Regions from separate parts of the Bradyrhizobium nivariense genome, predicted to be linked through region 2. Evidence: predicted binding sites of a transcription regulator. Region 2 holds the regulator's gene; each other region holds the start of a gene.
What was found. The regulator LexA, encoded in region 2, represses DNA repair genes until DNA is damaged. The targets are predictions, from matches to a motif close to TGTTCNNNNTGTGTTCNG.

Region 1: QCM77_RS29515 (PA0069 family radical SAM protein) is a predicted target of LexA. The motif match lies at 4,348-4,365, and genes of this name have one in related genera.
Region 3: dinB (DNA polymerase IV) is a predicted target of LexA. The motif match lies at 2,182-2,199, and genes of this name have one in related genera.
Region 4: QCM77_RS33780 (ImuA family protein) is a predicted target of LexA. The motif match lies at 4,880-4,897, and genes of this name have one in related genera.

What each region holds. Positions count from the first base shown of each region.
Region 1 covers NZ_JARWCR020000045.1:14,828-22,578, reverse strand. Annotated here, with positions in the region: gene QCM77_RS29530 (glycosyltransferase family 39 protein) at 159-1,667, opposite strand; gene rnhB (ribonuclease HII) at 1,766-2,593, opposite strand; gene QCM77_RS29520 (VOC family protein) at 2,671-3,126, opposite strand; gene QCM77_RS29515 (PA0069 family radical SAM protein) at 3,151-4,326, opposite strand; gene QCM77_RS29510 (phosphoketolase family protein) at 4,537-6,951, shown strand; gene QCM77_RS29505 (acetate/propionate family kinase) at 6,960-7,751, shown strand, end outside.
Region 2 covers NZ_JARWCR020000023.1:12,245-19,995, reverse strand. Annotated here, with positions in the region: gene QCM77_RS20220 (alpha-hydroxy acid oxidase) at 4-1,137, shown strand; gene QCM77_RS20215 (HAD family hydrolase) at 1,146-1,778, shown strand; gene QCM77_RS20210 (hypothetical protein) at 1,860-2,138, shown strand; gene QCM77_RS20205 (molybdopterin molybdotransferase MoeA) at 2,366-3,577, shown strand; gene lexA (transcriptional repressor LexA) at 3,754-4,455, shown strand; gene QCM77_RS20195 (hypothetical protein) at 5,047-5,481, shown strand; gene QCM77_RS20190 (GAF domain-containing protein) at 5,707-6,648, shown strand; partial or broken gene QCM77_RS20185 (ComEC/Rec2 family competence protein) at 6,747-7,751, opposite strand, start outside.
Region 3 covers NZ_JARWCR020000016.1:81,198-88,948, reverse strand. Annotated here, with positions in the region: gene QCM77_RS15630 (hypothetical protein) at 514-747, shown strand; gene dinB (DNA polymerase IV) at 896-2,143, opposite strand; gene QCM77_RS15620 (Gfo/Idh/MocA family protein) at 2,318-3,493, opposite strand; gene QCM77_RS15615 (sugar phosphate isomerase/epimerase family protein) at 3,507-4,562, opposite strand; gene QCM77_RS15610 (aldehyde dehydrogenase family protein) at 4,839-6,296, opposite strand; gene QCM77_RS15605 (NAD(P)/FAD-dependent oxidoreductase) at 6,293-7,570, opposite strand; gene QCM77_RS15600 (alanine racemase) at 7,644-7,751, opposite strand, start outside.
Region 4 covers NZ_JARWCR020000058.1:36,304-44,054, forward strand. Annotated here, with positions in the region: gene QCM77_RS33770 (error-prone DNA polymerase) at 1-2,544, opposite strand, end outside; gene QCM77_RS33775 (Y-family DNA polymerase) at 2,541-4,130, opposite strand; gene QCM77_RS33780 (ImuA family protein) at 4,021-4,815, opposite strand; partial or broken gene QCM77_RS33785 (UdgX family uracil-DNA binding protein) at 4,981-6,390, shown strand; gene QCM77_RS33790 (inorganic phosphate transporter) at 6,489-7,751, shown strand, end outside.

The DNA.
Region 1 (7,751 bases), on a different contig from region 2:
TGTCCCGGACGCGATGCAGCGCGATAGCGCTGCTTCGCAGAGCCGGGACCCAGACTGCCGCAACATGGGCCCCGGCTCTGCAGCGCATCACCATAGCGTGTCGAAGACGCGCGTAAACGCGCTTATGGTGCCGCGCAGCGTCCGGGGCAGAGAGCCGCTTACGTCCCCTTCGGCCGCACGATGGCCCAGCCGATCCGCAGCAGCTGCTGGCGTCCGGTCACCAGCCATTCGAAGGCACGCGGCACTTCCGGCACGATGCCGGGAAAGCGCGCGAGGATGTCCGGAGGCGGCGTGCCGGCGGTATCGGAGGCGCGCCAGACCACGACGCCGCCGGTCTCGCTGAATTTTGCCTGATTCATCCACGGTGTGCGCGCGGGCTCGGCATCGATGAAGAGATGCGGCCGGCCGGAATGCAGCGTGATCAGGCTCGCAAGCTGGGTCTCGCCGGCGACCGCGCGCAGGCGATGATTGGTGCGGCGGGCAAAGCTCTCGTCGAAGAAGTCCGAAATCGCCCGCGCCGGCATCGAGGTCGCGATCTCGTTGGCACCGGTCCAGGGCAGGAACAGGACGGCGAGCACGACGCCGATTGCGGGCGCCACGACGGCAGCGGCCCACACCATCCGCAGCATCTTCGCGCGGCGCATCGCGATGAGATCGCCGGCCACCACGACCACGGCAAGCCCCGACATGACCAGCACGACGCCGGCGCCGCCGACGACGGTGTCAAGGCCCAGCAGGCCGGAGATCAGCACCGCACCGAGCGCCGGCGCCAGCGCGAAGAAATAGACGAAGTTGCGCGCGAGCGGCTCGACCGGCGGGCGGTAGATGATCGGCGCCTCCTCGCTCTTGGGAACGAATGGGGCGGTGTTGAGGACCGTCAGCGCCGGGATCGCCGCCGCGCCGAGCAGGAGCCCTCCGAGCAGCCAGACCGCGTGCAGCGCGCGGGCATTGAGCTCGGCGACCTCAGGCAGGGCCGGCAGGACGAGCGCCTCGGCGCGCATCATCCAGACGGCATAGGGCAATGCCAGCACGGCGACGACCACCAGCGCAAACAGCGGATCAAATGCGCGCAACGTGCGGCGGCCGCCCGCGGTTGCGAGCGCGAAGACGATGAGCAGCGGCAGGAGGAAGATCGCAGCCGGCGTCGTCAGCAGCAAGAGGCCGGCCTCGATCGACCAGGCGAACCAGGCGGTGCTGCGGCGCTGGCCGATGATCTGCCAGGAATGCAGCAGCAGCAGCGCCCAGAGCGGCCGCGCCAGCACCAGGGGGCCGAAGTCGAGTGCGGCCGACGAGAACGCCAGCACCGTCATGGTGAGCAGCACCGCCAGCACCGCCTGCTGGGGGCCGACCACCGCGCGGGACAGATGATAGAGCGTGATAAAGGTCGCGATTCCGCAGAGCTCGGCCAGGACGTAGACACCGAACACGTGGCCGCCGGCGGCGCGATAGGCGATGTCGGCGAGCCAGACCGGCAAGGGCGGCCCGAGATCGGTGCCGACCTGGTATTCGCGGCCGAACGCCAGCACGGTCGCAAGGCTGCCGGGCGGACTGCGGTAGAACACCAGCGCCACGAACAGCCACATCGCGGCCTGCAACAACACGGCGATCCACACGATCAGCCGCGGCCGGGCACGAATGAGCTCGATGACCAGGGAGGTAAACCGCATGCAACGTCCGAAAGATGCAGCCAACCCGTTCAGCCGGCCCTAATCGCTCACGAGTGTTTTGATAGAGGGCGGCACGCGTCGTGGCAACCGAGTCTCGTCTAGAGATTTGCCGCCGCGTCGGCTTCCACGCTTGCTTCCACGCTTGCTTCCACCTGCACCTCGACGTCAGTCACCGCAAACAGGTCCTGCGCCGGCTCGACCGTCCAGGGCATGTGCTTGGCGCGGGCGGCGGCGACAGGGGCGAAGAAGCTGCGGTGGTGGACGGTGGGACCGAGGCGGTCGAGCGCGTCGAGGTGCTCGGGAACGGCGTAGCCCTTGTGCTGCTCGAAACCGTAGCCGGGGCAGTCCTGCGCCAGCGCGCACATCAGGCGGTCCCGCGTCACCTTGGCGACGATGGAGGCCGCAGCGATCGACAGGACGATGCCGTCGCCGCCGATCACGGCCTCGCAGTCGCATTCCGTATCGAGGCGGTCGCGGCCGTCGACGAAGACGTGCCGGGGCGCCTCAGGCAGCGCCACCACGGCGCGCTTCAAGGCCCACAGCGAGGCGCGCAGGATATTGTCGCGGTCGATCCGGGAGCGCGAGGCGACGGCCACCGAGACCTGGGCGGTGGCGCAGATCTTGTCGAACAGCCTTTCGCGCTCCTCGGCCGTCAGGCGCTTGGAATCGTCGATGCCGCGCGGGATGCGGTCGGGATCGAGAATCACCGCAGCCGCCACCACAGGACCGGCCAGCGGCCCGCGGCCGGCCTCATCGCAGCCGGCCACCGGCCAGACGCCGCGCTTGATCAGCGCGCGCTCGCGGCGGAAGCTCGGGGCGACAATGATGGCGCTCTTGCCAGCCGGCGCCGCCTTGACCAATTTTTTGGGCGCAGCCTTCTCAGGCGCGCCTTTGGCCGGCTTTTTTGCGGATTGATCCCGAATCATGGCCGGGATCGTGCGCAAGGCGCCTCGCCTGCGCAACCGGGAACCTCGGACAATTCCCGTTATTCAAGTCAGCCGCCCTATTCCGCCAGATGCACCCGCCGGTCCTCGCCGACATCGATGCCGGGCGCGACCACGACCTCCCAGGGATGGCCGTCGGGGTCGGCGAAATAGCCGGAATAGCCGCCATAGTCGGTCTCATGCGCGGCCTTCAGCAGCGCGGCTCCCTTGCTGACGGCGAAAGCCAGCACCGCGTCCACCTCCTCACGCGCGCGACAGTTCCATGCGAGCGTCATGCCGCGGAACGTCGATGGCCTCGGATTATCAGCCAATTTGGCGTCGACCGCGAGCTGATCCCAGGGAAACAGCGCCAGCACCGAACCGCCGGTGTCATAGAACGCAACGGCCTCACCGGTCACTTTCAGCCGGCGCGAGAAACCGAGCGCGTCGTAAAAGGCAATGCTGGCGCGGATGTCATTCACGCCCAGCGTGATGACGGTGAGCCGCGGGATTGGAGCTGGCAGTTCCTTACTCATACGACACCTCTCCCACTTCGTCCCTCAGAACAGGCTGAGCTGATCGCCGTTCCGCTTCGGCCTGGCAAAATGATCCGTCGTCAGCTTGGAGCGCCGCTTGTTCAGCCCAAGCCTGTCGCAGGCGATCTCGAAGCGGCGGCCGATGGTCCAGGCCATCGGGCCGGTGCCCTTCATCCGCTCGCCCCATTTCGCGTCGTAGTCGCGGCCGCCGCGCATGTCGCGGATCAGCGTGAAGACGTGGCGGTAGCGGTCCGGATAGTTCGCCATCAGCCATTCGCGGAAGAGATCGCGCACCTCCAGCGGCAGCCGCAGCAGCACGTAGGAGGCTTCCTTGACGCCGGCATGAGCTGCGGCGTCCAGAATACGCTCGATCTCGGAATCGTTGAGTGCGGGAATGACGGGCGCGACCATCACGGTGGTCGGAATGCCCGCGTCGGAGAGCTGCTTCAGCGCTTCCAGCCGCTTCGGCGGCGTCGACGCCCGCGGCTCCATGGCGCGCGCCAGTTTCGGATCGAGCGAGGTAACGGAGATCCCGACCTTGGCGAGGTTGCGCTTGGCCATCCGCGCGAGAATGTCGATGTCGCGCACGACCAGCGCCGACTTGGTGACGATGCCGACGGGATGGCCGGCACGCTCCAGCACCTCCAGAATGCCGCGCATGATTTTGCGCTCGCGCTCGATCGGCTGATAGGGATCGGTGTTGGTGCCGATCGCGATCATCCGCGGCTCGTAGCCGGGCGCCGCGAGCTCCTTCTCGAGCAGCGTGGGCGCATCGGGCTTCACGAACAGCTTTGACTCGAAGTCGAGCCCCGGCGACAGGCCGAGAAAGGCATGGGTCGGCCGTGCGAAGCAATAGACGCAGCCGTGCTCGCAGCCGCGATAGGGATTGATGGAGCGGTCGAAGCCGATGTCGGGAGAATCGTTGCGAGTGATCACCTTGCGCGAGGTGTCGATCCCGATCGTGGTCTTGAACGGCGGCAGCTCTTCAAGGCTCTGCCAGCCATCGTCGAAGGCGACGCGCGCCTCGGCCTCGAAGCGGCCGCTGGCGTTGGATTGCGCACCCCGCCCTCGCCTGCGCGCGCGGTCGATGGCGACGCCAAGCTCGGGGAAATCGGCGGGAACATCTGAAAGCGCACCCGCCGGCTCGGAGGGCGCCGTGACCGGCGGGTGCTTGAGAGCATGAGAGGATGCTGGACTCATGAAGCCAACATAGCACGTCAAAAGAACAAATCAAGAACACAAACAATAAACCTGAAAAACAACCCCATGCACCGTAGCCGCCCAAATTTCAGGCGCGTCTTTGACCTCACGCAACCTGCCCATCGCGACGATTTCGTCTGATCCCGGACAGGGATCAATCGTCGCAGAACAATGTTGGTGACGATCGCTGGGGTGAAGGTCGGCAAGAACATGACAAATCAACAACAAGCGGCCGTAGCGAGCAGCGACCTCGATCTGCTCGATCGCTACTGGCGCGCTGCGAACTACCTCTCCGTCGGGCAAATCTACCTGCTCGACAACCCGCTGCTGCGCGAGCCCTTGCGGCCCGAGCACATCAAGCCGCGTTTGCTCGGCCATTGGGGCACAACGCCCGGTTTGAACTTCATTTATGCCCATCTCAACCGCGTCATCCGCGCGCTGGACCTGAGCGTGATCTATGTCTGCGGTCCCGGCCATGGCGGCCCAGGCATGGTCGCCAACACCTATCTCGAAGGCAGCTACAGTGAGATCTATCCCGATATCGCGCGCGATACGGACGGATTGCGCAAACTGTTCAGGCAGTTCTCCTTCCCCGGCGGCATCCCGAGTCACGCGGCGCCGGAAACGCCGGGCTCGATCCATGAAGGCGGCGAGCTCGGTTACGCGCTGGTGCATGCCTATGGCGCGGCATTCGACAATCCCGACCTGATCGTCGCCTGTGTCGTCGGCGACGGCGAGGCCGAGACCGGCCCGCTCGCGGCGTCCTGGCACTGCAACAAGTTCCTCAATCCCAAGCATGACGGCGCGGTGCTGCCGATCCTGCATCTCAACGGCTACAAGATCGCAAACCCCACCGTGCTCGGGCGGATGCGCGACGAGGAGATCCGCGATCTTTTCCGCGGGTTCGGCCACGAGCCGCTGTTCGTCGAGGGCGACGACCCCAAATTGATACACCAGGCCATGGCGGACGCGCTCGATGTCACGCTTGCCAGCATCCGCTCGATCCAGCAGCACGCCCGCCACAGTCGCGAGAGCGTCGAACGCTCGCGCTGGCCGATGATCGTGCTGCGCAGCCCGAAGGGCTGGACCGGCCCGAAGGAGGTCGACGGGAAGAAGGTCGAAGGTTTTTGGCGTGCGCATCAAGTGCCCGTCGCGAACTGCCGCGAGAATCCGGCGCATCTGAAGATTCTCGAAGACTGGATGCGCAGCTACGAGCCGGAAAAGCTGTTCGACGCGAGCGGTGCGCTCATTGCTGAGCTCCAGGCGCTCGCGCCCGAAGGCAATCGCCGCATGGGCGCCAATCCGCACGCCAATGGCGGACTTCTGAAGAAGGAGCTGAAGCTGCCGGACTTCCGCAGCTTCGCCGTCGAGGTGCCGCAACCTGGCGGCGTCGTGGCGGAGGCAACCCGCGAGCTCGGCAAATTCCTGCGCGACGTCATCCGCCTCAACGCCGAGGCGCGTAACTTCCGCATCATGGGCCCGGACGAGACCGCGTCAAACCGGCTCGATGCGGTGTTCGAGGCGACCGAACGCGTCTGGATGGAAAAGACCGAATCTTACGACGTGCATCTCGCCCAGGACGGCCGCGTGATGGAGGTGCTGAGCGAGCATCTCTGCCAGGGCTGGTTAGAGGGCTATCTGCTCACGGGCCGACACGGCCTCTTCTCCTGCTACGAGGCGTTCATCCACATCGTGGATTCCATGTTCAACCAGCACGCCAAATGGCTGAAGGTGACGCGGCATCTCGCATGGCGGCGCCCGATCGCCTCGCTCAATTATCTGCTGACCTCGCATGTCTGGCGTCAGGACCACAACGGCTTCAGCCATCAGGATCCCGGTTTCGTCGATCTCGTCGCCAACAAGAAGGCCGACATCGTCCGCATCTACTTCCCACCGGATGCCAACACGCTGCTGTGGATCGCCGATCATTGCCTGCGCACCTATGACCGCATCAACGTGATCGTCGCCGGCAAGCAGCCGGCGCCGCAATGGCTGTCGATGCAGGAAGCGGCCACGCATTGCGATGCCGGCATCGGCATCTGGAGCTGGGCCGGCACGGAAGACGCGAATAGCGAGCCCGATGTCGTGATGGCCTGCGCTGGCGACGTGCCGACATTGGAGACGCTTGCGGCCGTCGACCTGCTGCGCAAGGCGCTGCCCGATCTGAAGATCCGCGTCGTCAACGTCGTCGACCTCATGACGCTGCAACCGAACGAGCAGCATCCGCATGGCCTCAGCGATCGCGACTTCGACGGCCTGTTCACACGCGACAAGCCGGTGATCTTCGCCTATCACGGCTACCCCTACCTGATCCACCGGCTGACCTATAACCGCACCAACCATGCCGGCATGCATGTGCGTGGCTTTGCCGAGGAAGGCACCACGACGACGCCGTTCGATATGGTCGTGCTCAACGGGCTCGACCGCTATCACCTCGCGATCGAGGCGATCGAGCGCGTGCCGGGGCTCGCGGCCAAGGCGGCGCAGGTGAAGCAGCAATTCCGAGACAAGCTGATCGAGCATTCGCACTATGTGCGCGAGCACGGTGAGGACATGCCGGAAGTGCAGGGCTGGGTCTGGCCGAACAGCGCAGGCGGCAACACTCCGGCGGAGCCAGGCGACTGAGGGCAGCCATGTCGAACACGGTTCTCGTTCTCAACTCGGGATCGTCGAGCATCAAGTTCGGCCTGTTCGATATCTCGGCGGCCGAGCCCACCCTGCTCTGCAAGGGCCTGCTCGACGAGCACGAGACGAAGCCGCGGCTCGTCGTGAAGAGCCCCGCGGGCGAAGACCTGTTCGAGGCGCAGAGAGAGGCGCCGAACGCCGACGGTGGTCATCTGTTCGCCGACGTGCTCGCCTTCATCAAGGACCATTTTAGCCAGCACCGCCTGCGCGCGGTGGGGCACCGCATCGTTCACGGCGGGCCGGATTATTCAGGGCCGGTCGGACTGACGGACGACGTTTACGCGAAGCTGGAGGCGCTGACACCGCTTGCGCCGCTACACCAGCCGCGTTGTATCGAGCCGATCCGCACCATCAGGGCGATCCGGCCCGACCTGACGCAGATCGCCTGTTTCGACACCGCCTTCCATCACGGCCTGGCGCCGCCCGCGAGCCGCTTCGCCCTCCCGAGGCGCTATGAAGAGCGCGGCGTCCGGCGCTACGGATTTCACGGCCTCTCCTTCGAATACGTCGCGGGCCGTCTCGCCGAGATCGCGCCGCAGCTTGCAGCGAAGCGCACCGTGATCGCGCATCTCGGCAACGGTGCGAGCCTGTGCGGCTTGCGCGACGGCCGCAGCATCGACACCACGATGGGACTGACGCCGCTCGACGGGCTGGTGATGGGCACGCGCTGCGGCGCGATCGACCCTGGCGTGCTGCTCTATCTGCAACAGCACGAGAGAATGTCTGTCGAGGATGTCCAG
Region 2 (7,751 bases):
ACAATGAATGACGCGCCCCGCATCCAGCCGGAGAGGAACGTCGAACTCGGCGCCAGCGCCGAGCCGTTCCAGAACCTGCACGAATTCATCCGCAAGGCGCGCGCCAATCTCAACCAGAACGCCTGGGACTACATCGTCGGCGCCGCCGAGACCGAGACCACGATGCGTCGCAACCGCATGGCGCTGGACGAGATCGCCTTCCGCCCGCGCGTGCTGCGCGATGTCAGCAAGGTCGCCGGCTCGGTCGAGCAATTCGGCCGCAAGATGCGCCTGCCGGTGGTGCTCGCCCCCGTCGGCGCGCTCGAGATCTTCGATCCGGATGGTGCGGCGAGCGTGGCACGCGCCTGCGGGACTTTCGGTGCGGCGCACATGCTGAGTTCGGTGTCCGAGCCCGGCCTCGAGAAGACCGCCGAGGTGGCACCCGACGCGCTGCGCCTCTACCAGCTCTATGTGCGCGGCGACGATGCCTTCGTCGCTGACGTTGTCAGCCGGGCCGAGAAGAACGCCTATGCCGCCTTTTGCCTGACCGTCGATACCGCTCATTACAGCCGTCGCGAACGCGACATCGCCAAGCGTTACGTTCGCGAGAGCCGCCTGCGAGCCACCGGCGGCGATTTCCAGAAAGGCCTGGAGTGGCGGACGGTGAAGATGATCAAGGACAAGTTCAAGATCCCGCTGATCCTCAAGGGCATCGCGACGCCAGAGGACGCGCTGATCGCGATCGATCACGGCGTCGAGTGGATCTACGTCTCCAACCATGGCGGTCGTCAGCTCGATCACGGCCGCGGCGCCATGCATGTGCTGCCCGAGATCGTCGATGCCGTGAACGGCCGCGCCAAGATCATGGTCGATGGCGGCTTCGGCCGCGGCACCGACATCGTCAAGGCGATCGCGGCGGGCGCCGACCTCGTCGGCATCGGCCGGCTGCAATGCTGGGCGCTGGCGGCGGCCGGCGAAGCCGGCGTGGCGCGCATGCTGGAGCTGCTCGAGGACGAAGTGCTGCGCTGCCTCGGCCTCTTGGGTGCGACCTCGTTCGCCGAGGTCGACAAATCCTGCCTGCATGCAGCGACCGCAACCAACGCGCCGAGCGTGTTCAGCGCGTTTCCGCTGTTCGACCACGAGCCATATCGATACTGAGTGAAAGGATGCAGGTGACATCGCTCTCTCCCGGCAGCGCGGATGCGCTTCTGTTCGATCTCGGCCGCGTGGTGCTCGACATCGATTTCTCCAAGGCGATCGCCTGCTGGGCGGGACATGCCGGCTGCAAGCCCGAATCCATCGTCGCGCGCTATGTGGGGGACAGCGAAGCCTATCGGCTGCATGAGGTGGGCAAGATCAGCGACGAGGACTATTTCGCCTCATTGCGAGCCTCGCTCGGAATCGGCATTTCGGACGCGCAGTTCCTGGAAGGCTGGAACGCGATCTTCGCCGGCGAAATGCCTGACATCGCCGAGCTGTTGCCGCGGGCGGCGAAGCAGATGCCGCTCTACGCCTTCTCCAACACCAACCGGCCGCACGTGGACTATTTCTCGCAGGAATATGCCGATCTCCTCGGCCATTTCCGCGAGCTGTATTTGTCGTCCAGCATCGGCCTGCGCAAGCCGGATGCCGAGGCCTTCGACCACGTCATCGCTGCGATCGGCGTACCCGCCGGGCGTATCGTGTTCTTCGACGATCTTGCTGAAAACATCGAGGGAGCGCGGGCGCGCGGCTTGACGGCGGTCCATGTGACCTCGCCGCGTGACGTCGGGAACGCATTGAAGGCATTGGGTATCTGACGACAATCCGCCGTCGCGAAACCCAGGAGGCACGGCCCCGTCGGAACTAATTTTGACGAAGCTGAGGAACCCGATCACTTTGTGCATTTTTATACCGAGTTCCGGGAACGGAATACCGGGTTCCGGACTCTAGAGTCCGTCGGGATCTCTACGGACGGACGCATCATCGTGTTGGGCAAAACCTACCTCACCAAGCAGGCATCTCTTCTTCTTGAATTCGCCAGGACAACTTCAGACTCGGACCTTTCGGCCAAGCTTGTGCGCAAGGCCGCCGACCTGAAATCCCAGGCCGATCCGCTCCCCGACAAGGATCAGGGGCCGAAAGCGCCCGACGTAAGTCCCGGGCAGATAGAGAGCTGATCGATGCTGGCCGTGGCGCTCGTCATTCTCGTTTTTGCCATGGCCACTCTTCTGCCGATCTGCCTCGTTCTCTGGACCATGCCTCGCCGGGCTTGATCATGCCTTCCAGAACAATGTGAAGCAGCGGGATGAATTGCGCCCGCTCAGCTGTTTTTGCCTCTGCGCCCGCGCTCGGCTAGAAGACTTGCGGAACATTCGCCCGAACGTGCCGAGCAGGAGTTTTCGCCGTGGCCTTGATGCCGGTTTCTGACGCGCTTGCCGCGGTGCTGGCGAGTGCAGAGCCGCTGCCCGAAGAGATGGTTTCCCTCGACGAAGCCTACCATCGCGTGCTCGCGCGCGACGTCGCAGCGCGGCGTACGCAGCCGCCGCAGGCGATGTCGGCGATGGACGGCTACGCCGTGCGCGCAGCTGACGCCGCGACGATCGATTCGAAGCTCACCGTCATCGGCGAGGTCGCAGCGGGTCGGCCGTTCGCGGGAACGGTCGGCGCCGGCGAGGCCGTGCGGATCTTCACCGGCGGCGTCGTTCCCGACGGCGCCAACGCCGTCGTGATCCAGGAGGACACGGTCGCTGATGGCAAGCGCATCACGATCAAGGAAGCCGCGATCGCAGGACGGCACATCCGGCCCGCCGGCGTCGATTTCCGCGAGGGCGACGTGCTCCTGCGCACGGGAATCCGCCTCACCGAGCGTGACCTCGCGCTCGCCGCCGGGATGAATCATCCGCATCTTCCCGTTTGCCGGCGTCCGAAGGTCGCGATTCTCGCCACCGGCGACGAGCTGGTGATGCCGGGCGCCACGCCTGGTCACGGCCAGATCGTCTATTCCAACGGCTACGCCCTGCATGCGCTCGCCCGCAGCGAGGGCGCCCAGACCATCGACCTCGGTATTGCCGCCGACACACTGGAGGCCACCACCGCCGGCATCCGCCGCGCCCGCGAGAGCGACGCCGACATCCTGATCACGACCGGCGGCGCATCGGTCGGCGACCACGATCTGGTCCAGCAGGCGCTGAGGGACGAAGGTATCGCGATGGCGTTCTGGAAGATCGCGATGCGGCCGGGCAAGCCGATGATGCATGGACGGCTCGGCGCAATGGGCGTGATCGGCCTGCCGGGCAATCCCGTGTCGTCCTATGTGTGCGCCTTCCTGTTCATGGTGCCGCTGATTCGCGCCCTGTCGGGCCGTTCGGTGATTCACCATCGCCGTGAGCGCGCCGCGCTCGGCCGCGACGTCGGCGCCAACGACCAGCGCGAGGACTATCTGCGCGCGCGCCTGGAGGAGCGCGACGACGGCACGCGCATCGCCCTTCCCGTCAGTCATCAGGACTCTTCGCTGCTTGCGAATCTCGCTGCGGCACAGGTACTTCTCGTGCGCGCACCGTTCGCGCCGAAGGCTGAAGCCGGCACGCCCTGCGAGGTGTTGCGGCTCCCCGTCTGAGTGCCTCGAGAATGCGGGTTCCGCGAACTTCGCTCTGTTCACGGTAAATTAAGCAGTTGCGGAACACATATCGAACATATAGTGTCCGTTCATGATTTGTTTCGAGCGTGTAGCGGCTTATTGCTGAATTCAGCGTCTCGGAATCGAACGGCATCAATCGGGGGACTTTGGTCGAGATGTTAACGCGCAAACAATACGAGCTTCTGCGGTTCATCAATGAACGTCTGAAGGAAAGCGGCGTGCCCCCTTCCTTCGACGAGATGAAGGATGCGCTCGACCTGCGCTCGAAGTCGGGTATCCATCGCCTGATCACGGCGCTCGAGGAGCGCGGCTTCATCCGGCGCCTGCCCAACCGCGCCCGTGCGATTGAAGTCATCAAGCTGCCCGAGCTCCAGGCAGCCGCCGGCAGCCGCCGCGGCTTCACGCCGAGCGTCATCGAGGGCAATCTCGGCAAGGTGCGCGCGAGCTCCAGCCTGTCTGCGGACGAGGGCGAGCGTCCCGTTGCGGTGCCGGTGATGGGCCGCATCGCGGCCGGCACGCCGATCGAGGCGTTGCAGACCCGCAGCCACACTATCAGCGTACCGCCCGACATGCTCGGCTCGGGCGAGCACTACGCGCTCGAAGTGCGCGGCGATTCCATGGTCGAGGCCGGCATCCTCGACGGCGACATGGCGCTGATCCAGCGCAACGAGAGCGCCGATACCGGCGACATCGTGGTGGCGCTGATCGACGACGAGGAAGCGACCCTCAAGCGCTTCCGCCGCCGCGGCGCCTCGATCGCGCTCGAGCCCGCCAACGCGGCCTATGAGGTACGTATCCTGCCGCCGAACCGGGTGAAGATTCAGGGCAAGCTGATCGGGCTGTACCGGAAGTACTGATACCGGGAGTCCTTGATACCGGGAGTCCTTGGCGCCGCGCGCGCTTCCGATCGGCAGCCCGATCAGAGATTGGAGCGGATCATTGTCCGCTCGGGCTGGATAGTCTTTCTGGTTCCGCACAGATTATCCGGGCCCACCTCCGGCGCTAGATCCTCGATACGCCGCACGAAGCACCCAGGGGCTTCGCGGCCTTCAGGTTCGAGGAGAAGTCATGCGCAAAATCATTCTGAGCACAGTTGCGGCGGCGCTGATCGCAGCATCAGCGTCGCCAGCATTTGCCGCACAATCGCGTCACCATGTCCGCAAGGAAACAGCGGTCAGCGATCAAGTCCGCAACGCGCGGAATGCGATCGCGCAACCGTCGCAGCCAGGCTGGCAATATTCGGGCTGGTCGGCGTCCGCAGGGCGTTGACACGCGCCTCCCGAATGCATCGCAGCAGCCTTTGTTCCTAAAAGATAATGTGATCGCGGCTTGCGGAAACCAGCCGCAGATTTGCCCACAACCAAGTAGAGTTTTGCGTGTTTCCACTCTGATAGAGGCCTGCGCCTCGATAAGAGACGCGGGCGCTATCCCAGCCTGAGGAGCACCCGATGTGTGACTACAGCCTGCATGCCGTCGCGTCGCGTCCCGCCGAAGTCGGCGAGACGATCGTCACGACAAGCTTCCGCGGCACCTCGACGCGTGGTTTTGCGTCCGCAGCCGATCCGACCGTGGCCGTCTGCCTGCTGCCGGGAACGGAGCTCGCCTTCACCGACAACGTCCGCTACGACAATCGCTGGATCTGGACGCGTACCATCAATTCCCGCGTCGGCAAGTTCGGCAAGATCGATCCGCACATTCCCGACCGCCATCATGATGCGATTGAATTCCCCGACGGCAAATACGTGCTGGTGACTCAGCTCGTCGAGGGCCAGCAGGCAACCGTGCTGCAACTGCCGGTGACCCAGCCGGTCACTGATCGCGAGCACAAGCCGGAGATCATCGCCGACAGGCAGCCGACGGTCACCCGCCTGCCGATCGGCTGACACAGCCGCCCTCCGGCCGAGAGGTTGGAGGCCAGGATTGAATTGCCATCGCCGGCCGTGGCCGGCGAGATGGTGCGGTCGCGTCCAGCGAAATCCGATCGGATTGATCAAGCCGCTGCGCCTCTGCGCAGCACGAAGTTTGAGCCGCCCTGCCTGAATTATGAACGTCCGCTTCGCAGCCAAATGACCGATGCTGTCAAGGGCTTGAGACGGCGGACACGCTCGATGAAAACCTTCCTTCGCGTCGTTGAACTCTGGGTACCCGACCGGACGCGCATGCGGCTGGAATTTGGTGGCGGCCTCTACGGCGAAGGGCTGTCCGCGTTCAAGGCCGTCAGCGAAGAGTTGCACTTCGGATATGACGAGGGACTTCCGGGCAAGGCCTGGGCCTCGGGCCACCCCGAAATCCTCACCAGATTCGCCAATTCCTATTTCAAACGGACCGATCAGGCGCTCGTAGCCGGCCTCACCTGCGGCGTCGCGGTACCGGTGTTTGCAGGCGAATTCCTCCAGGCCGTCATCGTGCTGTTCTGCGGCGACGGCAAAGCGCATGTCGGCGCGATCGAGCTCTGGCACAACGACCCTGATGTCTCCCACGAGATGGGGCTCGTCGACGGCTATTACGGCACCGCCGATATGTTCGAGTTCAACTCTCGCCACACCAAATTTCCTCGCGGCTTTGGCCTGCCTGGACGCACCTGGAAGGCGGGCCTGCCGCTGATCATCAAGGACCTGCACGACGCCAGGAGCTTCCTGCGCTGGGAGGACGCGGCCAAGGTCGGGATCAATCTCGGCGTGGGCGTGCCCTATCGGACCGGCACGGACCAGACCTGGGTCCTGACATTCCTCTCGGCGCAGGCCACGCCGATTGCGCGACGCTTCGAGATCTGGGTCCCGAACCAGATCCGCTCGGCGCTGGTGTTTCGCGCCGGCGATTGCAGTGCGCAGACCGACCTTGCCGCGCTCTATGCGACGAAATCCATCGCCAGGGGCGAAGGCAGCATCGGCGGGGCCTGGGCCACCGGCATGCCCGCGCTCAACGATGAGCTCGCGCATGACGGCTCGGTCGCCGGCCTTGAGGCCCGCGCATCCGGACTGAGCCGGATGGTGGCCCTGCCGGTCATCGGCAATTCCGGGCTCGACGCCGTGCTGGCCTGGTATCTCTAGAGAGCGAAGTGGATACCGGTTCGCGTGAAGAAAACGCGTCAGAATCCAGAGCTTCGGTTCTGATTCAATCGGAGCCGAAGATGCTCTGGCCGATCCGCTCAATCCTCGGCCTGCAAGTCGGTCTCCGCCGGCGTTGCGTCCCGGGTGCGGGGCGCGGCCGTCTTCGGCGCAAGACTGCCATCGAAATCACCTGCGCCGGCGCCGGCCGGCAACCAGGGGCGGCTCGTGCCTCTCGCCCTCACCGCCTGAACCGCAAAACCGTCACCACGCTGCGTCAGCGCCAGCGCGCTCTGGCTGGCGAGCCGCTGCCGATCGACCACCATCGCGGCGCAATCGGGCGGCGCGGGACGTGCCGTCACCACCAGCGCGGCCCGGCTGCAATCGTCCGCCAGTGCGTCGATGCGCAGTGCCAGCGCGACCAGCCTGCCGTCGGCGAGCGGCGTCACGCAGCCGGCTTCGTCGCAAGACACGCCGTCGGCCAGCGAGGCGCTGCCGGCATCGCGCGGATCGGCGTCGGCAGCTAACCACTCTTTGAGCAAAAAGCCGTCCTTGCTCGCCCTGATCAGATGCAGATGTCCGTCCCTGCCCCGGACCGCGACACTCTGACCATCCCCGGCAATCAGAATGTCGGGCTGCCGCACCGACAGCCCCCAGAGGATCGCAGCCAGCAGCACCAGGGCGCCGGACCAGCGTAACGGCGTGCGCAACAGGCCCAGCACGATGATCCCCAGGCTCGCCGCGATCAGAGGTGCAATGCCGAAAGCCGGGATATGGCCGACCGCGCCCGGCAATGCGGCGACCCAGCGCGACACCGCAACCATCCAGTCGACGCCGATCCCCATCAGCCACCAGAACACGCTGTCGAGCCCGAAGGGAGCCGCAAGCAGCCCTAACAGCCCCGCCGGCATTACCAGCGCCGAGACCACCGGCATCGCGCCGAGATTGGCGAGCACGCCGAACGGCGTGACGCGGTGGAAGTGGAAGGCGGCATAGGGCGTGGTCGCAAGTCCCGCGATCAGCGAAGCCATGAACAGCATCGCGATCTCGCGGCCGCCCCACATTGCAATGCGCGCGGTCGCCGAATGATCCGGCGACGCGAACAG
Region 3 (7,751 bases), on a different contig from region 2:
ACGCTCTCGCTTCAACAGATCTTCTGCGATCCAACCGAAGTCTAAGACTGGCGACGCATTGCAATTTCATCGGCCCCTCACGATCTTGTTACGGCTCACTGATAGCCCGGGTCCGCGAAAGATATTCTCTTCGCTCTAACCGCCAGCGCGACAGCGGTCACGCCGTCTTGGCAACATCGGGCCGGTCGCATTTTTCCGCGATTTCGCGAAGGACATCAGTCCGCGCTCGATTGCCAAGACACTCAATGATGAAAGCTGTCACCGGCCGGAGAGCTATGGAATGACACGATTTTCCGCGGGCAGGTTAAGTGCGGACCGGCGATCATCAACAAGCGCACATAGCTAACGCTCTTTCTCGAACGGCCGGACCATTCCGCGTGAAGAACTCGAACGGCGCGTTCTGGCCGGGTCGAAGGACCGAATGATGGCGCCGAAGATGCTTGCAGAGGCGATGCGCGCCTACGCAGAAGAGACAAACCGGCTCAATCGCGAACGACGTTCGAACGGTGAACCTTGGCGTCAGAACTGAACACCGTGGAGAAGCAAATCCAGGACATCACTGACGCTGCCAAAGAGGGCGTGTTCCAGCCACCGATGAATGGACTCGAAAGTCGCAAGGCACAATGGGTCAGCCTTGTGAGCGGCAGCTCGTCCGATGTGCCGGATATCCTGCCGATGGCCTCTACGATTTACGCCAACTCGAAGAATGCCCAATCCGGCCAGCCGCGGGCGATGGAGCTCATATAACTCAACAAAGCGCGCAGCGCGGCCATAGCGGCCACGTTGACGGCCGTCAGCTTGAATCCGTCTTTCGCCGCTCGCCATTCGTGCGAACTGAGTGGCGGGCAGCGGCAGCGAGTCGGAATCGCATGCGCCATTAATTTTCCCGTGACCATCACAGGTCCTTTTCGGCGAGCTTGCGAAACTCATCAGGAACCGAACGCGAGATGCCCAGCGCCACGGAGCCATATCCGATGGCATCCCATCCAAAACGATCGCGGATTTTATCGACCGCACGGTCGGCCGCCCAACGCGCCATGCCTATTTTGCTGCCGGGGCGGTGCGGTTCATCTCGAAGCCCAAGCGGAAGCTCCAGCTCAAGATCCCAGTTCTCCTCGAGATGCGAGACGGAGATCGCGAGGAGCGAAATTGTCTTCTCGTCAGGGTGATCTGCGAGGACGGCGCGCACCAGGTCCTCGGCGAGTTCGGCAAGGATCATGGTCGCCGAGATAGGCGCGTCGAGCGTTACCGAGCGCGTAGCTGAGTTCAGGCCGGCGAAGCGAATCCGGACCGTCACGGTTCGGCCCAGCCTGCCCTTGGCCCGAAGCCGGGTGCCGATTCGGTCTGCAAGGTGCAGCAGGGTTGGTCGAAAAACTCGCTCTTCGGCAGGCTTCCTGCCGATCGCCGATTGTGCTCCCGCCGATCGGGCACGGCGATGGACCTTGACGTCGCGTGGATCACGATTCCACGCCAGCGCCGCAAACTTCTCTCCCGCCGCAGGACCGAGTAGCCGCTCAAGCGAGCCTCCCGGTGTCTTTGCCAATTCTCCGATTGTGAGGACGCCGATCTCGGCGAGCCGCGCTTTTGTGACCGGACCAACTCCCCACATCAGCTCGACCGGCAGATGGTGAAGGAATTGCAACTCTCTGTCAGGATCGACGACCACCAGCCCATCGGGCTTGGCCACTTGCGAGGCAATCTTTGCAAGATGTTTGGTGCGAGCCACGCCGACCGAAATCGGAAGGCCGAGTTCAGCCCGAACGCGTTGGCGGATTGTCCTCGCAATTTCGTCGGGTGGACCAAACAGATGGGTGCAGCCAGCAACGTCGGCGAAGGCCTCGTCGATGGAAATCCGCTCCACCAAAGGCGTGTAGTCGCCGATCAGCGTGATGGCGGCGTCGCCCAGTCGCCGATATTCCTTAAAATGCCCGCTCACAAAAGTGAGTTGCGGACAGAGCTCGCGCGCTCGCCGTCCCGGCATCCCTCCGCGGACCCCGAACGCCTTAGCCTCGTAGGACGCGGCAAGCACAACTCCGCCGCCGACGGCAATGGCTTTGCCGCGCAATGAAGGGTCAAGCAGCTGCTCTACCGAAGCATAAAAGGCGTCCAGATCCGCATGGAGGATGGTGGCTGTCGTCGCCATCCGACCTTTCGTCCCTCACGTTTCGAGGAAACTCTTGACGGAACATAATGAGAACGTCGGCGGCGAGTGTCAAGCCGGCCTGCATCGAGCTGAAGCTTGGCCAGCCGTCAAACCCGTCGCAAGACGTGATCGGCCGCTATGGAGCCAGGATCAGCTCAAGAGAAGCGTCGGCATCTACGTCATTCGAACCCAGGTGCCATTGCTTGCAGACGAATTCACCGCGGCGTCGATGAATTTCATGCCGGCGAGGCCATCCTCCACGGTGGGGCAAATCACCGCCGGATCCGGTGCTTTGCCGGCCAGTGCCGCGCGAATGGCGCGCGCTGCCTCAGCATAGATCGTTGCAAAGCCCTCAAGATACCCCTCGGGGTGCCCCGCTGGCACGCGGGTAACGCGGTCCGCCTCAACCAACGCGCCGGCGCCGCCGCGGGTCAGGAGCTGCCTGGGCTGCCCGTAACGCGTGAACCAGAGATAGTTCGGATTTTCTTGTGCCCATTCGAGCCCGCCCTTGGTCCCATAGACGCGCAGCGTCAGGCCGTTCTCATTGCCGACCGCGACCTGGCTCGCCCAAAGCATCCCTTTGGCACCGCCCTTCCATTTGAGGAGGATCTGGACATCATCATCGAGACGCCGGCCGCCGACGAAGGTCGAAAGTTGGGCGAGCAGCTCCTCAAGCTCGAGGCCGGTGACGAAGCAAGCGAGATTGTAGGCGTGAGTGCCGATATCGCCAATGCACCCGCCTGCCCCGGAACGGGTCGGGTCCGTGCGCCACGCGGCCTGCTTATGGCCGCTTGCTTCCAACCGCTCGGTCAACCAATCCTGCAGATATTCGGCCTGAACGAGCCGGATCTCGCCGAGATCACCGTTCGCCACCATGGCGCGGGCCTGTCGGACCATGGGATAGCCCGTGTAGTTGTGAGTCACGACGAAAACCTTGCCCGTCTTCCTGACCAACTCCACCAGTTCCTCTGCCTCGGCGAGGCTCCTCGTGAGCGGTTTGTCGCAGATGACGTGGATGCCGGCTTCAAGGAACGCCTTGGCGACCGGGGCGTGCAGGTGGTTGGGGGTCACGATCGAGACCACCTCGATGCCGTCCGGGCGCGCGCCCTCCGCCTTCGCCATCTCTTCGAAGGAGGCATAGGCGCGGTCGTCGGCGATACCGAGCTCCCGCGCCGAGGCTTTTGCTCGCGCCGAATCCGACGCCAACGCACCGGCCGTCAGCACAAATTGGTCGTCGATACGCGCGGCAGCACGATGAACGGCGCCGATAAAAGCCCCCTGGCCACCGCCGACCATGCCTAGCCGGATACGACCATGACCGCCGCCCCCACTGCTTGCCTCAATAATCATTTCTTGTTCCTCGCTAGGAGATGCCAAGCATCTTGCGGTTCATCCGGTCCTCAGCGCCGGAGCCCGCGAAATCGTCGAACGACTTCTCGGTCACCCGAATGATGTGCCTTTTGATGAATTCGGCGCCCTCGCGCGCGCCCTGCTCGGGATGCTTCAGCGCGCATTCCCATTCCAGCACCGCCCAGCTGTCGTAGTCGTACTGCGTGAGCTTCGAGAAGATCGCGCCGAAATCGATCTGTCCATCGCCTGGCGAGCGAAAGCGGCCGGCACGATCGACCCAGCTCTGGAACCCGCCATAGACGCCTTGGCGGCCCGTCGGGTTGAACTCGGCATCCTTGACGTGGAAGGCTTTGATCCGCTCGTGGTAGATGTCGATGTAGTCGAGATAGTCGAGCTGCTGCAGCACGAAGTGCGACGGGTCATAGAGCAAGTTCGCGCGCTTGTGACCCTTCACCCGATCGAGAAACATCTCATAGGAGACGCCGTCGTGAAGGTCCTCGCCGGGGTGGATCTCATAAGCGAGATCGACACCGTGCTCGTCCGCATAGTCGAGGATTGGCCGCCATCGGCTGGCGAGCTCGTCGAAGGCGGCCTCGATCAGGCCGGCTGGACGCTGCGGCCAGGGATAGACATAGGGCCAGGCCAACGCGCCGGAGAAGGTCGCCTGCGCCGTGAGCCCGAGGCGTCCTGAGGCGCGAATTGCGCGCTTGACCTGGTCGACGGCCCACTCGGTGCGTGCCTTGGGATTGCCGCGCACCTCCGGCACGGCGAAGCCGTCGAATGCTGCGTCATAAGCCGGATGCACGGCGACGAGCTGGCCCTGAAGATGGGTCGAGAGTTCGGTGATGGAAAGGCCGTGTTCGGCCGCTGTCGCCTTCACCTCATCGGCATAGTCCTGGGACTCCGAGGCCTTGTTGAGGTCGAAGAGTCGCCCGTCCCAGCTCGGGATCTGAATCCCCTCATAGCCGAGCGAGGCAGCCCATTCGCAGATCGCGTCGAAGGAGTTGAACGGCGCCGCATCGGCCGTGAACTGAGCGAGGAATATCGCCGGTCCCTTGATCATCTTCATCTCGCGCTTCCTTCTCCCTGGATGCTCCAGCAGCACGTGACCGCCGAGCGCGATATCTCAGCAAAACGAAATGTCGCCATCAAGACCCCGCTCGGTCCGCTTCATCACGTCTTGTAGCCGACGTCTCACCACGTTCCCGCGCCCCTCCCCAGAGAGGACGGGCCAGAATGAGCCGACCTTAAAGCCCGCCAACTCAGCCATCGCATGCAAGCTGCGCGAATCGGCCGCCGACATGCGGCAGCCTGATTTCGAACGGTTCGTCCTAGAGATGACGTATTATCGGTAGAATCCGAGAACGGCCTTGGTCTCGAGATATTCTTCCATGCCCTCAAGGCCATACTCCCGGCCGTTGCCGGAACGCTTGTATCCGCCAAAAGGTGCGTTCGGGTCCCAGTCGGGATAGTTGAGATGGACCTGACCGGACCGGATCTGCCCAGCCACTTTCCGCACTGTCTCCATATCGGTGCCCTGAACATGGGCGCCGAGGCCGTAGACAGTGTCATTGGCGATCTCGACCGCCTCGTCGACCGTATCGTAGGGGATGATCGACAGTACCGGGCCGAAGATCTCCTCGTGCGCAATCCTCATGTCGCGACGGACGTTCGAGAAGATCGTCGGCCGCGCATAGAGGCCGATCTGAAGGTGGTCGGGTCGCCCTCGCCCGCCGGTGACAAGCTTGGCGCCCTCTTCCAGGCCGACGCCGATCATGGTCTGGATGCGCTCGAACTGCGGCCGGTTGGCGATCGGACCATGGGTGGTATATTCCGCTAGCGGATCGCCGACCGCCATTTCGGAAGCAGCCGCCGCGGCGAGAACCTCGACCTCCGCCATCTGCGATCGGGACACAAGCATGCGCGTGGGCGCGCTGCAGGATTGGCCGAGATTGCGGAAGGCGGCGCCGACGCCGAGTGGAACGACCCGGCTCAGCTCGGCATCCGGCAGAATGATGTTCGGCGACTTGCCGCCGAGTTCCTGGGCGACGCGCTTGACGGTGGGCGCCGCTGCTTGCGCAACGAGAACCCCGGCGCGGGTCGAGCCGGTGATCGAGATCATGTCCACCTGCGAATGCGACGCCAGACCGGCGCCCACGATTGGACCTGTCCCGTTGACGAGGTTAAAAACGCCGGGTGGACAGCCGGCATCGTCCATCACCTCGGCGAACAGCAAGGCACTCAGCGGCGACAATTCGCTCGGCTTCAACACCACCGTGCAGCCCGCCGCGAGCGCCGGACCGACCTTGGCTGTGACCTGGTAGAGAGGCCAGTTCCAAGGGGTGATGAGGCCGCAGACGCCGATCGGCTCGCGCATGATGGCGGTGCTGCCGCGCGGGCTGACGAAAGAATAGGTCGCGAGATTGTCGCGCGCGACGCGGATATGTTCGGCGGCCAGCGGCACCTGGGCGCGGCGCGCATAGGTGACCGCGGCTCCCATCTCACTCGTGATGGTCTGCGCGAACAGCTCGAGCCGCTTGAGGATCAAACCATGGACCCGGTCGAGCAGCGCCGCCCGCTCTGCCGCTGGCTTACGAGACCAGCCGGCGAAGGCTTGCCTGGCGGCGGCAACGGCGAGGTCTACGTCCTTCTCATTGCCGAGCGCGATCTCGGCGATCGGTTGCTCGGTTGCCGGGTTGATGACGGCTGCCGTCTCCGATCCGCTCGGCCTGCGCCATTCTCCGTCGATGTAGAATTTGCCGAGGAAGCCGGCTTCCGTCAGGTGTCGAACGGCCGAGGTCATTGGAAGCGATCCTTGATCCGGTAATAGGCGCCGACCAGCGGCAGGAACCAGGGGGGACCGAGATGGCCCGGAATGGCCGGCCAAGCGAAGTTCTTCCAAGGATTGAGCTCGGTGCGCCCGTCCATGACGTCCGCCATGATCGTTCCCATCAGCGTCGACATCTGGGTGCCGTGGCCGCTGTAGCCCATGGAATAGTAGATGCCGTTGCGTTCGCCGGCGCGCGGCAGCCGGTCGCGCGTCATGTCCACCATTCCGCCCCAGCAATAATCGATGCGCGCGGCGCGAAGCTCGGGAAAGACATCGTGCAGCGCAGCCTGCAAGATCGCACCGCTCTTCTCGTCTGAGGCGGGATTGGAGATCGCGAAGCGAGCGCGGCCACCGAAGAGCAGCCGATTGTCGGGTGTGGTCCGGAAGTAGTTGACCAGGTTCTTCGTATCGACCGCCATTCGGCGGCGCGGCAGGAGCCGATCGAGCGTCGCTGTCGGCAAGGGCTCGGTGACGATCAGGAAGGCGCCCACCGGCACGATCCGGCGTCGAATCCAACCCAGCGGCCCCGTATGCGAGGTGCCGCTCGCCAACAGAACCTGCGAGGCCCGCAGCCGGCCCTTCGGTGTTTCGATCTCGTGGCCTCCGCCCGCGGCGGGGCGCAGGCCCGTCATCGGCGTATGCTCGTGGATTTCGACGCCGCGCCGTGCCGCTGCGTCCGCAAGGCCGCGGACGAAGCGGCCAACGTGCATGCCGGCGCTCTTGCGGTAGATCAGCCCGCCGTAATAACGCTCCGATCCCACCTCGCCGGCCAGATCGGCACGGCTCACCATCGCCGTGTCGGGATCGACATTGGCCGCGAGCAATTCCTGGCTGCGCGCCAGCTTGTCATAGTGCTCAGGTTTAGCTGCAAGCTTGATCTTGCCGACGCGCGCGAAGCTGCAGTCGATCTTCTCTTCCGCCACCAGGCGCTCGACCGTATCGACCCCGGCGTCGAAGGACCGGTAGAGCCGGTCGGCGACGTCCTTACCAAGCCTGGCCGAGAGCGTGCCGTAATCCTGAGCGAACCCGTTGTTGCACATGCCGCCGTTCCGGCCGGACGCCGCATGCCCGATCGTCTCGGCTTCGAGGAGCACGACACGCGCGCCCTTTTTGGCGAGAGCCAGAGTCGCCGAAGAACCGGTCAGGCCGCCGCCGATCACCGCAACGTCGCAGATGCCCTGCACCGGTCCTGCGGTGGCGCGCGTGAATGGCTGCGATGTGTCCAGCCAATAGGATGTGAGCTTCATACCGGCTCCGAATCTCGCGTTATCTGAATGCTGGGTATCCGCACGTCGCGGCGACCCCCCTCTGTTTGAGAACCTACCAGCCGCGCATTCGCGGCCACCGAGCTTCGATTGCGTCACTTCCCGCGGAGACGACATTGTACAGCTCGTGCTGCGACGCCGTCGCGCAGGCGTGATTGGGCAG
Region 4 (7,751 bases), on a different contig from region 2:
CTTGCCCTGCCGCTCTGCCTGTTGTTTTTTGAGTGCCTCCTCATCCGGATCGAGCCAGTGAAATCCGTCGATCTGGCGGAAGCCCAGGCGCACGGCGCAATATTTGCCACCCCCCTCTTCCAGCGTGTTCTGCGCAAAGCTGTAGGACACGTCGATGTCGCGCACCTCGACGCCGTTCTTGCGGGCGTCGCTGACGATCTGCGCCGGGGCGTAAAAGCCCATTGGCTGCGAGTTCAGGAGGCCGCAGCAGAATGCATCAGGGTGATAATGCTTCAGCCATGAGGAGATGTAGACAAGCTGCGCAAAGCTTGCAGCATGGCTCTCCGGAAAGCCGTAACTGCCAAAACCTTTGATCTGCTCAAAACAGTTTCTGGCGAAATCAGGCGCATAGCCGCGCGCGATCATGTTACCGATCATCTTGTCTTCGAACTTGCCGATGGTGCCGACATTGCGGAACGTCGCCATCGCGCGGCGCAGGCCGTTGGCCTCCTCGGCTGTGAACTTCGCGGCTTCGATCGCGATTCGCATCGCCTGCTCCTGGAACAAGGGCACGCCGAGCGTCTTGTGCAGCACTCTGTAAAGCTCGTCCTTGTCGCCATGCTCCGGCGACGGCGATGGATAGTTCACTTTTTCCAGGCCGTTCCGCCGCCGCAAATAGGGATGCACCATGTCGCCCTGGATCGGTCCCGGCCGCACGATCGCGACCTCGATGACGAGATCGTAGAAGGTCCGTGGCTTCAACCGGGGCAACATGTTCATCTGCGCGCGGCTCTCGACCTGGAACACGCCGAGCGACTCTCCATCGCACAGCATGTCGTAGACTTTGGAATCATCCTGCGGGACGCTCGCCAGCATCCAGCGTTCACCCTTGTGCTGGTCGATCAGATCAAAGCACTTGCGGATGCAGGTCAGCATGCCCAGCGCGAGCACGTCGACCTTCATCATGCTGAGCGCGTCGACATCGTCCTTGTCCCATTCGATGAAGGTGCGATCGTCCATCGCGGCATTGCCGATCGGCACATACGTGTCGAGCCGGTCTTGCGTGAGCACATAGCCGCCGACATGCTGGGACAGATGACGCGGGAATTCGATCAACTCGGTCGCGAGCTCGACCGCGAGGTTGATCATGGAATTTTGTGGATCGAGGCCGGCCTGCCTGACCTGCATGTCGTTGAGGCCCTTGCCCCAGCTTCCCCAGACGGTGTCGGCGAGTGCCGCGGTGACGTCCTCGGTCAGGCCCAACGCCTTGCCGACGTCGCGGATGGCGCTGCGCGGGCGATAATGAATGACGGTGGCGATGATCGCGGCGCGATGGCGGCCGTAACGGCGATAGACATATTGCATCACATCCTCGCGCCGCGAATGCTCGAAATCGACGTCGATGTCGGGCGGCTCCAGCCGCTCCTTGGAGATGAAGCGCTCGAACAGCAGATCGACCTTGGTCGGGTCGACCGAGGTGATGCCGAGCACGTAGCAGACCGCCGAATTCGCCGCCGATCCCCGCCCCTGGCACAAAATGTTCTGGCTGCGCGCGTAATGCACGATGTCGTGCACGGTGAGAAAGTAATGCGCGTATTTCAGCTCGGCGATCAGCGCGAGTTCTTTCTTCAGGGTGGCGCGCAGCTTGTCGTCGATCTTGCCATCGAAATATTTGTCGACACCGGCCCAGGTCAGATCCTCCAGATGCCCTTGCGCGGTCTTCCCCGGCGGCACCGGCTCGTCCGGATACTGGTATTTGAGCTGGTCGAGCGAGAAGGTGATCTTGTCCGCAAAGCGCATGGTCTCCGCGACAGCCTCAGGGAAATCGCGGAACAGCCGCGCCATCTCCCTGGGCGTCTTCAGAAACCGCTCTGCATTGGCTTCCAGCTTCCGTCCGACGGCCTCGATCGTGGTTTTTTCCCGGATGCAGGTCAGCACGTCCTGCAGGGGACGACGCGCGGGGTGGTGATAGAGCACCTCGTTGGTCGCAAGCAGCGGCACTTTTGCTTTTGCGGCGAGATCATCGAGCTGCGCCAGGCGGCGGCGGTCGTCGCCGCGATAGATCAGGCTCGCCGCCAGCCACACGCCCTCGGCGCGACTTGCCTTCAGCTTGGCGAGAATGTCCTGCGCTTGCGCCGCATCGAAGCGATGCGGCAGCGTCAGGATCAGGAGCTGGCCTTCGGAAAACGCAAGGAGATCGGACAAGGTGAGATGGCACTCGCCCTTCTCGATCCGCGCGAAGTCGTCGCCGCGCTTGCCCCTGGTGAGAAGCTGGCACAGCCGGCCATAGGCGGCGCGGTCGCACGGATAGACCAGAATATCGGGCGTACCGTCGATGAAGACGATGCGCGTGCCGATCAGAAGCTTCGGCTTGTGCAGCACCTCGTGATTGTCGAGCTCCTTGTAGGCGCGCACCACGCCGGCGAGCGTGTTGTGATCGGCGATGCCGATCGCGGGAATGCCGAGGATACTGGCCTGGTGCACATAGGCGCGCGGATCCGAGCCGCCGCGCAGGAAGGAGAAATTCGTGGTGATGCCGATCTCGGCATAAGCGGGGGTGTTCATGCGAAGAGACCGTGCACATACCAACCGGGAGGAGCGGGCTTGCCGTCGGCGTCGAAGCATTCCCCCTCGTAAAGACCGTCGCGAAAGATCCAGAAGCGAAGGCCCTCGGCATCCTCGATACGGAAATAGTCCCGCGTCAGTTGCTTGCCGTCCTGCCGCCACCATTCCATCGCGATGCGCTCGGGCCCTTCCACCCGCACCACCGCATGCCGCGCGCGACGCCAGGTGAATTGATGCGGCGGGCCGTCGGGCACGGTCGCGAACGGCACCTTGATCGGCTCGGGCTTGTCGAACAGCCGCAACGGGCGCAGCGGCGGCTCACTCTCGGTGCGCACGGGCCATTCGGCCTGCATGGCCACGGCGAGATGATGCTGCGCCGGCGCGGCCAGCACCGCACATTCAGGGATATGCGTGTCCTGCGGCAGATGCACGACGACGCGCTTGCCGCCGATGCGCGCGGCGATGCGGTCGATCAGTGCGGCAAGCTCGTCATTGTCGTGGACATGGGCGTCGAGATCGCGCTGCTCCTGCACCACGATCTCGGTGCGGCTCGCCGACAGCCGCACCATGTCGAAGCCGAAACCGGGATCGAGGGGATCGGCAAGCGCATCGAGGCGCTCGCGGAACAGCCGGTCGATGACCGCGCTTCGCGTCACGGGACGTCCGGTCTCGACCATGATTGCGCGCACCACGCCGTCGGTACGGAAGAAGGCTGCTTCCAGGCGGCGCGCGCCCTTGCCCTGCTTCTCCATCGACGCGATCAGCGTGTCAGCGAGGCGCGACAGCGTCATCGCGATCATAGTGTCGGTGGCGATCGGTTCGGCAAAGCGTTTTTCCACGATGTAGTCGGGCAGCGGCTTTCGCGGGCTGATCGGCGCGTCGCCTTGCCCCAGCGCATGCCCGAGCAGCGTGGAGAACCGCGCACCGAACCGAGCCGTGATTTCATGCGGCTTGCGGGAAGCGACATCGCCGATCGTCTTCAGCCCGGCGCGACGCAAACCCGTGGTGATAGCCTCGCCTGCACCAAGCGCGGACACCGGAAACCGGCTGATCGCCGCCGCCTCCCCGCCATCGGCGACGATGGTGCCCGTGACCTGCCGCGTCAGCGTGCGTGCGCAGACCGAGGTGCCGGCGATCGCCGCGCTGACGGCAAAGCCCTGGCGATCGAGGGCATGGACGAAGGTCTGCAACAGCGCAGCCTCTCCGCCGAACAGATGCGCGCAGCCGGTGATGTCCAGAAACAGCCCGTGCGGCGGATCGAGCGCCACCAGCGGCGTAAAGCGGTCGCACCAATCGGCGATGTCGCTGAGCGTCTTCGCATCGGCCACGGCATCGGCGTCGAACACTTTTAAATCCGGGCACATCGCCCGGGCATTGGCCAGGGGCTGGCCGATATGCAGGCCGAGGCGCTCGGCGGCCTCGTCCAGCGCATGGATCACCAGCGCGTTGTTGTCCTTGGCAACGACGATGCTGGGCTCATCCTGCGCGCCGCTGCTCGCCCGGAAAAACCGCTGAATCCGGTCGATGGGCAGGCGCGGCAACCACAGGCTGAGGATACGACGACGGTTCAGAGAATTGGCACTCATCACATTTCCATTCCATGATCCACCGGCCGCACGGGCCATGGCGATTGCGCAAGAGCTCGGCATCGAAGCGCGGCGCGCCCCAGGCACTCCACACCGGTCCCGGTGGCGAATGCGCCGCGCGCAGCATCCATCTGGTCTCCGCGGTCGAGGGCAGCGGCTGCGCAGCCATGCGCAGCAAGAGCCCGGTCACACCTGACGCTTGTGCGGCGAGCGTCAGCTTGCGGCTCGCCACGAGATCGAACTGCCTGGTCTCGCCCCAGAGCTCGAGCACGACGGCACCCAGCGCGTCGCAGGCGAGCGCATCGGCCGACGTGCGCAGCGCACTCTCCACGTCGGCGGCGCGCACCATCACCACGCGGCACGGATCGAGGCCGAGCTCAACGAGCCCGTGCATCGACAGCGCGCCGGTTTCAATTTCCGAAAAATCCTGCCGCACCCACAGCAGCGGTTTGCGGGCCGTCATGCGGCCCGCAAGTCCCGTGACAAAACCCGTCGCGGCCGTGCCCTGACGTCCCTCGCAAAACACCTCGTGGATCGCCGCGCGCGCGAGCCCGCCCTTCAGCGCGCTGTCGGCCTCACCGTGGCCAAGCGCGACGCGATCGCGCTGATGCACGACCTCCGCCGTCTCGATGCGCTCGATCTGGCCCCGCAAGGTCGCAAGCGCGCTTCTTCGTGCGCCGCTCATATACGCCGCTCCTCAAGGGTGATTGCCGGTGGCTCTCAAAAAGAGAACCAACGGCTGGCTCAATTGTTCATGGTATGTTCTAATATAAAGCTAACGGCGCCCTAGGAGTCAATCGAATTGCGGCGCCCATGGATTCATGAGCGAAATCAATAGGATTCGAGTACCATGTACCTCATCACCCTGGACAGCGAGACCGATTTCGACGGCTGGCGTAAAACCGCACGCACATTCGCGCTGCATCAAGTCGCACCGGCGGACGTGGTGTGGCACGTGCGAGGCCAAACGAAAGACCAGATGCCACCCGGCCTGTCCGAAGCGCCACGCCTTCCGCCGATCGAGACCGAGAGCACGTTCACCGTGCCGGCCAATTTCATCGAGCTTGCCCGCGTCGCGATCCTGCATCGCGACGGTGAGCGTTTTGCGCTGCTCTATCGCCTGCTCTGGCGGTTGAAGGCCGATCACTACCTGCTCGCAACGATGAGCGATCCCGACGTGGCGCAGGCAACCGCGATGGCAGGCGCGGTGCAGCGCGATGCTCAGCGGATGCGCGATCTCGTCCGCTTCCGCGAGATCGGACGCGAGCAGAAAACGCATTACGCCGCCTGGTTCGAGCCGGAGCATCATATCGTCGCATTCGCCGCGCCGTTCTTCGCGCGTCGTTTTGCCGATATGCCTTGGTCCATCCTCACGCCTGACGTTTGTGCCCATTGGGACGGTCACGCGATCTCCTTCACGCCCGGGATCAGCCGGACGGAGTGGCCGGCCCCAGGCCGCCTGGAGGAAACCTGGCGGAGCCATTTTCAACCCGGCCGGCTGATGACGACTGATGCGCCGGTGAAGCCCCGGAGGAACCTCCAGGACACATCGATACTTGGATCGATACTTGGACCTCTGCTCGCCGATGCCGAACGCTGGACCGGCGGACGGATCTCCCCACGTCCGGAAGCCATCATGGGACGCAAAGCTGCTGCCGACGACCTCGAAGCGCTCCGCGAGGAGGCCGCGCATTGCCGGGCCTGTCATCTCTACAAGGACGCGACCCAGACCGTGTTCGGCGAGGGCCCGAAGTCCGCCAACATCATGCTGGTCGGCGAGCAGCCCGGCGACAAGGAAGATCTCGCCGGCCATCCCTTCGTCGGCCCGGCCGGCTAGCTGCTCGACCGCGCGCTGGAGGAAGCCGGCGTCGACCGCAAGAAGGTCTATGTCACCAACGCGGTGAAACACTTCAAATTCGTGCCGCGGGGCAAAATCCGCCTGCATCAGAAGCCGAATACGCCGGAGATAAAGGCCTGCCGGCAGTGGTATGAGCGGGAAGTCTCCGTAATCCAGCCCGATCTCATCGTCGCGATGGGCGCGACCGCAGCACAGAGCGTGTTCGGCAAGATCACCCCGATCGGCAAGACCCGCGGCCGGCTGATCGACCTTCCCGACGGCCACAAGGCACTGGTGACGGTGCACCCGTCCTATCTGCTCCGGCTGCCCGATCCGGAAGCCAAGGTCTTGGAATATCAGCGCTTTGTCGAAGATTTGAAGATCGTCGCCGGCTTGCAGAAGAAAGCGGCGCGCGCCGCCTAAATACAGGCGGGAAAGCGGCTTTCAAGCGCTGGTTGTCATCCAGCCTTCAAATCCATCGGGGACAATAGCCCTTACAGAAAGTTAAGGGGCGTCCAGACATGACCGATGTTGCATTCGACCGCGCGGTAGCCGATCCCGCGCCGATCCAGCCGGCTTCGCGGCCAAATCTCGACAAGGGTTTTAACCCGCTGACGATGATCCTGTTCTTCGGCATTCTTGCCGCTGGCCTGCTTTATGTAGCCTACAGCATCTATTCCGATGTCGATGCGACCGGTACCAGGGTCACGAGCTACCTGCCCTATCTCCTTCTTATCGTTGCGCTCCTGATCGCGCTCGGCTTCGAATTCGTCAACGGTTTCCACGACACCGCCAACGCGGTTGCGACCGTGATCTACACCCACTCGCTGCCGGCCGAAGTCGCAGTGATGTGGTCGGGCTTCTTCAACTTCCTCGGCGTGCTCATGTCCTCCGGCGCGGTCGCTTTCGGCATCGTCTCCCTGCTGCCGGTGGAGCTGATCCTGCAGGTCGGCTCAAGCGCCGGTTTCGCGATGGTGTTCGCGCTGCTGATCGCCGCGATCCTCTGGAATCTGGGCACCTGGTATTTCGGCCTGCCGGCCTCCTCCTCGCACACGCTGATCGGCTCGATCATCGGCGTCGGCGTTGCCAACGCGCTGATGCGCGGCCGCGACGGCACCTCGGGCGTGGACTGGGGCAAGGCCACGGAGATCGGCTATGCGCTCTTGCTGTCGCCGCTGGTCGGCTTCGTCTGCGCCGCCGGCCTGCTGCTGCTGCTCAAGGTGATCATCAAGAACCCGGCGCTCTATGCCGCCCCTGAGGGTAACAAAGCCCCGCCGATCTGGATTCGCGGCCTGCTGATCCTGACCTGCACCGGCGTCAGCTTCGCCCATGGTTCGAACGACGGCCAGAAGGGCATGGGCCTGATCATGCTGATCCTGATCGGCACCGTGCCCACCGCCTATGCGCTCAACCGCGCATTGCCGGAGTCGCAGGTCGCCCAATTCGCAAAGGTCTCGGAAGCCGCCTCCAAGGTGGTTGCGGCCAAGGGCGCCGGCCATGCGATCATCGGCGATCCCCGTCCTGCGGTGACGCAGTACGTCACATCGCATCACATCAGCGAAGGCACCTACCCTTCGCTGTCAGTGCTGGTGAAGGATGTCGGCGAGCAGGTTGCGAAATACGGCTCGCTGAACAAGGTGCCGGCGGAAGTCGTCGGCAACACCCGCAACGACATGTACCTGACCTCGGAAGCGATCCGCTTCCTGATGAAGGACAAGGAAAACGACCTCAACAAGGAAGAGGTCGCGACCTTGAACGCCTACAAGGGCGGGCTCGACAGCGCG